DNA from 2 places in the Pseudoduganella sp. LjRoot289 genome. Region 2 is predicted to be linked to the other one. Evidence: predicted binding sites of a transcription regulator. Region 2 holds the regulator's gene; the other holds the start of a gene.
The links. Region 2 encodes NrdR, which represses ribonucleotide reductase genes. Its sites were predicted from a motif close to CACNANATNTNGTG; they were not measured.
Positions count from the first base shown of each region.

Region 1 (3,609 bases), 1.1 Mb from region 2:
AAGGCCACGCAGGCGTCCGACGAGAACGGCACGCGCATCATGTGCAGGCAGTCCTGGAAGCCCATCACGCCCAGGCCGACCGGACGGTGGCGCATATTGGCGTTGCGGGCCTTGTCGACCGCGTAGTAGTTGATGTCGATTACGTTGTCGAGCATGCGCATCGCGGTGCGGATGGTCTTCTGCAGCTTCACGTGGTCCAGCTTGCCCTCTTTCATGTGGGCCGGCAGGTTGACCGAGCCGAGGTTGCACACGGCGATCTCGTCCGGGCCGGTGTTCAGCGTGATCTCGGTGCACAGGTTGGACGAGTGCACCACGCCCACGTGCGACTGCGGCGAGCGGATGTTGCACGGGTCCTTGAAGGTGATCCATGGATGGCCGGTTTCGAACAGCATCGACAGCATCTTGCGCCACAGGTCGAGCGCGGCGATCTTCTTGAACACGCGGATTTCGCCGGCGGCGGCCTTGGCTTCGTAGCCCAGGTAAGCTTGTTCGAAGGCCTTGCCGACCTTGTCGTGCAGGTCCGGCGTCTCGGACGGCGAGAACAGGGTCCAGTCGCCCTTTTCCATCACGCGCTTCATGAACATGTCCGGGATCCAGTTGGCGGTGTTCATGTCGTGGGTGCGGCGGCGGTCGTCGCCGGTGTTCTTGCGCAGGTCGAGGAATTCCTCGATGTCCATGTGCCAGGTTTCCAGGTAGGCGCACACCGCGCCCTTGCGCTTGCCGCCCTGGTTGACCGCGACGGCGGTGTCGTTGACCACTTTCAGGAACGGCACCACGCCTTGCGATTTGCCGTTGGTGCCCTTGATGTGGGCGCCCAGCGCGCGCACCGGGGTCCAGTCGTTGCCCAGGCCGCCGGCGAACTTGGCCAGCAGCGCGTTTTCCTTGATGGCGTCGTAGATGCCTTCCAGGTCGTCCGACACGGTGGTCAGGTAGCACGAGGACAGCTGCGAGCGCAGGGTGCCCGAGTTGAACAGGGTCGGCGTGGACGACATGAAGTCGAAGGTCGACAGCAGGTTGTAGAACTCGATGGCGCGCGCTTCGCGGTTCTCTTCGCGCAGCGACAGGCCCATGGCCACGCGCATGTAGAAGGCCTGCGGCATTTCGATGCGCACTTCGCGCACGTGCAGGAAGTAGCGGTCGTACAAGGTCTGCAGGCCGATGTAGCCGAACTGCAGGTCGCGGTCGGCGACCAGGGCCTTGGCCAGCTTGGCCAGGTCGTAATTGGCCAGCTCGGCGTCGAGCAGCTCGTTCGCTATGCCCTTGGCGATGTATTGCGGGAAATAGGTCAGGTATTCGGCGGCGGCCTTGGCCTGCGGCACCTCGTGGCCGAACACTTCCTTGCGGATGGTGTGCAGCAGGATGCGGGCCGTCACTTGCGAGTAGGCCGGGTCTTTTTCCATCAGCGCGCGGGCGGCCAGGATGGCGGACTTGTGCAATTCCTCGACCGGCACGCCGTCGTACAGGTTCTTGACGGTCTCGGCCAGGATGGCGTCGGCGTCGACGTGCTTTTCCAGGCCGGAGCAGGCCGCGTTGATCAGGTCGCGCACTTCCTGCATCACCAGCGGACGGCGCACGCCGTTTTCGGTCACGCTCAGCTCGGGTTCGGCGGCGAGGCCCTGGGTGTCCTTCTTGGCGCGGCGCTCTTCCATGTGCTTGGCGCGGTACAGCACGTAGGCGCGCGCGACGTCGTGCTGGCCGGAGCGCATCAGCGCCAGTTCGACCTGGTCCTGCACGTCCTCGATATGGAAGGTGCCGCCCGATGGCTGGCGGCGCACCAGCGCCGACACCACGCCGTTGGTCAACTCTTCGACGATCTCACGCACGCTGGCGGAAGCAGCGCTCTGGCCGCCGTGCACGGCCAAAAAGGCCTTGGTCATCGCGACTTGGATCTTGGAAGGTTCAAACGCCACGACCGCGCCGTTGCGGCGGATGATGCGGTAATCGCCCAGTGCACTTGCAGCTGCGGTCGAGGTGGTTGGGGCACCCGAAGTAGGCGCTGGTGGCACAGGCATAACGCCAGAGTCATGTGTAGATTGCATTTAACCTCCAAATCTAGCAGCGTGCACCGCTGTGATTAGTTGTATTTTAAGAAAGACAAATAAATACAGCCAACTAGTTGCGTAATTGGCTGTGTTGATAGTGAATATGGTACGTCTGCTCTCAAGAAAATTAGTGTGGGAAACAATTCTATTTCACTACATTTAGTTGGCCCAGCGGGGCTCTATACTAATTCTAGTTGCCAAGCATGGCAAGACCATATATTTTTTTCTCTTTCTGGCTTGACATTTCTAGAGGTCAAATGGGAAGCGCGCTTGCCGGTTAGCGGCTACTAACGGACCGATCTTTTTCAAAAAATCAGCATGCAAATTAGCCAATTTTTCCCAGTCAAAACTAGGGCCCGGATCGGTTTTGCGGCCGGGCGCGATATGCTCGTGGCCTACAATATCCCGCAAGGGATAGCGTTTTTGCAATGCCGCCGCCAAGTCCGCCAGCACGGTGTACTGCACTGGCGTAAACGCAACATTGTCGGAACCTTCAAGCTCGACGCCGACCGAAAAATCGTTGCAGTTGTCGCGTCCCCGGAACGACGAGGTGCCGGCGTGCCAGGCCCTGTCGTTGCAAGAAACATATTGCAGCAGGCGGCCGTCGCGCCGCACAAAAAAGTGCGCCGACACTTCCAGCCCGCGCAGGTCGGCGAACGACGGGTCAGCATTATAGTCTACCCGGGCCGTGAACAGGTCCGACACGTGCGGCCCGCCGAAGCGCCCGGCAGGCAGGCTGATATTGTGCACCACCAGCAGCTCGACCTCGGCGCCGGGCGGGCGCGAGTTGTAGTTGGGCGAGTCGTAGCGGGCGGCGCCGGCGCACCAGCCGTCCTCCCCTACTATATAGAGCGCGCTCACGCCTCCGGCTCCTGGATGTTCAGCTTTTGCATCTGGTAGCGCAACTGGCGGAAGCTGATGCCCAGCAGGCTGGCGGCCTGGGTGCGGTTGAACTGGGTCTGCGCCAGCGCGCGCAGGATGATGTCGCGCTCGACCTGGGCCAGGTAGCCCGGCAGGTCGCTGGGCAGGGTGTCGGGCGCCGGCGGCTGTGGCGCTGGCTGTGACGTTGGCTGTGACGTTGGCTGTGATGCTGGCGGTGTATGGACCGCAGCGGCGGACCGTCCCGCCTCCGCGGCGGTCCGGCGATCCGGAATGACAGGCGCCGGCGGCACGACCGGGAGCGGTGTCTGGCTCGGCACGGCGGCATCAGCGTCGCCCTGCCGCTCCCGCGCAAGCGGGACTGCCCGGCGGTCCGGGCCATGCTGAGCCGGCTCCGTCTCGCCCCGCAAGTCCGCCGGCGGCGGCACATAGCCCGGCGGCATCTCGGCGCTGCGCGCGCCCTTCAGCGCCAGGTCGCGCACCTCGATCACGCCGTCGTTGGCGAAGGCCAGCGCGCGTTCCAGGATATTCTCCAGCTCGCGCACATTGCCCGGGAAGGCGTAGCCGCGCAGCGCCTCCAGCACACCCGGCCCGAGCGCGATCTTCTGCTCGAAGGTGCCCAGCCGGGCCAGGATGGCGTCGGTCAGCACGCCCAGGTCGTCGAGCCGCTCGCGCAGCGGCGGCAGGC
Region 1 covers NZ_CAXUPN020000001.1:4,716,872-4,720,480, forward strand. The annotation lists gene ACSQ8Y_RS20175 (ribonucleoside-diphosphate reductase subunit alpha) at 1-2,012, opposite strand, end outside; gene ampD (1,6-anhydro-N-acetylmuramyl-L-alanine amidase AmpD) at 2,289-2,903, opposite strand; gene ACSQ8Y_RS20185 (sigma-54-dependent transcriptional regulator) at 2,900-3,609, opposite strand, start outside.
Region 1: a site for NrdR is predicted at 2,194-2,207, ahead of ACSQ8Y_RS20175 (ribonucleoside-diphosphate reductase subunit alpha). Genes of this name have one in related genera too.

Region 2 (3,609 bases):
GGCGCTGGCGCCGGTGATGAAGACGATCATGATGCATCCTTTTGCTGGAACTGCGGTGGTGGTTGCCGCAAGTGTAGCGTAATCGGCCAGATTGCCGAAAAAGGACGGCCGTTCTACTCGGCCGGCCTGCCGTGCGCCTGCCCATCGCTTGCGATACGCATGCCACTGCGCTTGCCACTTCGTCAAGCGCTTCCTTGATCTAATCTGACAGTTCACATACAATCTGGCTTCCATTACGTCTCACGTGACTGGCGAAAAGCCGGGTCGGCGCTTGCGCGACCTTTCGGCGAAAGGTGGGCATCCACCGGGGAACGTGAGATTTCAATTTTTACAGCCGTTCGCCTGGGCAGCCACCGATGGAAAGCACGAAGAGGCTGCTCCTCGCTTATTGGCGTTCCTCATTCGATCCACCTGCCAGATTTACTCTCTCACTTGGAGTTTTTTCATGTTTGCAAAAGATCACACCCTGTCCTCCGTCGATCCTGAACTGTTAGCCGCGATCCAGAAGGAAAACACCCGCCAGCACGACCATATCGAACTGATCGCGTCCGAGAACTACACTTCGCCGGCCGTGATGGAAGCCCAGGGCTCCCAGCTGACCAACAAGTACGCCGAAGGCTATCCGGGCAAGCGCTACTACGGCGGCTGCGAATACGTCGACGTCGTCGAGCAACTGGCGATCGACCGCGTGAAAAAACTGTTCGGCGCCGAAGCGGCCAACGTGCAGCCGAACTCGGGCTCGCAAGCCAACCAGGGCGTGTTCTTCGCCGTGCTCAAGCCGGGCGACACCATCATGGGCATGTCGCTGGCCGAAGGCGGCCACCTGACCCACGGCATGGCGCTGAACATGTCGGGCAAATGGTTCAATGTCGTGTCCTACGGCCTGACCCCGGAAGAGGACATCGACTACGACGCGATGGAAGCGCTGGCCAAGGAACACAAGCCCAAGCTGATCATCGCAGGCGCGTCGGCCTTCTCCAAGAAGATCGACTTCGAGCGTTTCGCCGCCGTGGCCAAGGCCGTGGGTGCTTACTTCATGGTCGACATGGCCCACTACGCCGGCCTGATCGCCGCCGGCCTGTACCCTAACCCGGTGCCGCACGCCGACTTCGTCACCTCGACCACGCACAAATCGCTGCGCGGCCCGCGCGGCGGCATCATCCTGATGAAGGCCGAGCACGAGAAGATCATCAACTCGGCCATTTTCCCAGGCATCCAGGGCGGCCCGCTGATGCACGTCATCGCAGGCAAGGCCGTGGCCTTCCAGGAAGCGCTGCAGCCGGCGTTCAAGGAATACCAGCAGCAAGTGGTGAAGAACGCCGACGTGCTGGCCAAGACGCTGATCAAGCGCGGCCTGCGCATCGTGTCGGGCGGCACCGAGTCGCACGTGTTCCTGGTCGACCTGCGCGCCAAGAACCTGACCGGCAAGGAAGCCGAAGCGATCCTGGGCCAGGCGCACATCACCTGCAACAAGAACGGCATCCCGAACGACCCGCAAAAACCGTTCGTGACCTCGGGCATCCGCCTGGGTTCGCCAGCGATGACGACGCGCGGCTTCAAGGAAGCCGAGGCTGAGCAAGTGGGCAACCTGATCGCCGACGTGCTGGACAACCCGCATGACGCTGCCACCATCGAGCGCGTGAAAGCGGCTGTCAAAGTGCTGGCCGACGCGCATCCGGTTTACGCCTGATACCTGGCTTGGTAACATCAAGGGCGCCGCGGCCGTGTTGGTCCGGCGCTCTTTTAACATTCGAAAGCGCATCGCCAGATGAAATGTCCGTTCTGTCAGCATGAAGAAATCCACGTCCTCGACACCCGCGTGTCGGAGGAGGGGGACGCGATCCGCCGGCGCCGCCGCTGCGGCAAGTGCGACAAACGCTTTACCACGTATGAGCGGATCGAACTTGTGATGCCCTTCGTGGTCAAAAAGAACGGCAGCCGCACGGAGTACGCTGCGGCCAAGTTGCGCGGCTCACTGATGCTGGCCTTGCGCAAGCGCCCCGTTGCGGCTGCCTCTGTGGATGTGGCGGTGCAGGCGATCGAGGAAAAGCTGCTCACCAGCGGCAAGCGCGAAGTCGATTCGCACTATCTCGGCGAACTGGTGATGCAGGAACTCAAGCGCCTGGACAAGGTGGCCTACATCCGCTTCGCCTCGGTCTACAAGAACTTCGAAGACTTGGCCGAGTTCCAGGACGCCATCGAAGAAGTGGGCCAGTCGCCCAAGTCCTGACTTGCTCAATGACGAGGGACGGCCTCGTCCAGCGTGCGTGCATCCAGGATGGCTGCAGCCCAGCTCTGCAACTGGTCCGGGCTGGCTGTGGCGACGCGTGCGGCGACCTCGGAAGGCAGTGCGCCGAATCGTTGAGTCAGCTGCAGGGTGAGCAGGGCCGCTTGGCCTTGCCGCAGGCCTTCCTGCAGCCCTTGCTCCAGCCCTTGCTCCAGTCCTTGCTCCAGTCCTTGCTCCAGCCCTTGCTCCAGCCCTTGCTCCAGTCCCAATTGCCGTCCTTCTGCCAGCCCTTTTTCTTGCGCCTGGATAAATTCGCGCTGCAACTGAATTCTGGCGCCACGCGGAATGTAGTTTTCCATGTTCTGCCTCCCTTGAAAGACGATGATGTCCTGCCAAAGCTGGTCTTCCAGTTCTTTCGGCAGCCACATGATCCAGTCTATGATATGGAATAAGTTTATGACACGTTGCCGGTCCCAGTCACGCGCAATGAGCATGCGTGTGAGCTTCCATTTTGCCGAGTGCCGCTGTCGGGGCTGGTGTTTGGTTTGCTGGGTCAGCAAGTGCGCGGCGGTCAGCAGCGCGAAGGGATTTTCGTGCGCCAGCAATTGCTCCACCCGATCAGCATAATCCTGAAGCTTGGCGATTCGGAAGCGCAGACGGAAGTCGCAGCCTCGGAATGACTGGTAGCTGAACATGCGGGGCCGCCAGTGCTTGCTGCTGTCGGCCAGGACAGCCAGACTGGCGACCGGACGCCGGTAACGATCGTATATGCGGTACTGGTAGACGAATATCCGTTCCGGCAATTGGCTGTCGCGCCGGGCTTGGACTTCGATATGCACCAGCACCCATCGCTCGCCGCCACCGAGCATGTGGATGCGCACCAGATGATCGGCAAGCCGTTTGCCGAGCGCGCTATCTTGCGCCACTTGTTGCAACTCCTTGTCCAGGAACTCAGGTAACTGGGTCCAGTCTACTGTGGCGTGCACATCCGGGAAATAAAAGGCCAGGAACTCAGGGAAAAATTGAACCAGAGCGCCCTTCCAAGGTGCGTCGTAAGCGTCGTTCGGCAGGGATAGAGAGGCGATGGGCATGGCCCAAGTCTAGCGCGATGCCGCAGGGCATGTTTCGACATGGCGCAAGCCCAGGCGGGCCGGCGGGCAAGGAAAAAGGTTCCCGGTACACATATCATTCCAGGTCGCAATGACACTGGGCAATTATTCTTACTAATTTGAAGCTGAGTTAGCTCGGCTTTGATTTGCATCAAACCGGCCCCCGCGTGAGTTGCTAACTTGTAGTCAGGTTTTCCCTCAAACCGCTACACGTTGTGCGGAGGTGCCGCATGTCGTCGCATGGGCAGGTGCAGGGTTTTGCGCTGATCGAGG
Region 2 covers NZ_CAXUPN020000001.1:3,665,273-3,668,881, reverse strand. The annotation lists gene ACSQ8Y_RS15685 (SDR family oxidoreductase) at 1-30, opposite strand, end outside; ZMP/ZTP riboswitch at 235-355, shown strand; gene glyA (serine hydroxymethyltransferase) at 446-1,690, shown strand; gene nrdR (transcriptional regulator NrdR) at 1,769-2,230, shown strand; gene ACSQ8Y_RS15670 (DUF4351 domain-containing protein) at 2,236-3,318, opposite strand; gene pilV (type IV pilus modification protein PilV) at 3,567-3,609, shown strand, end outside.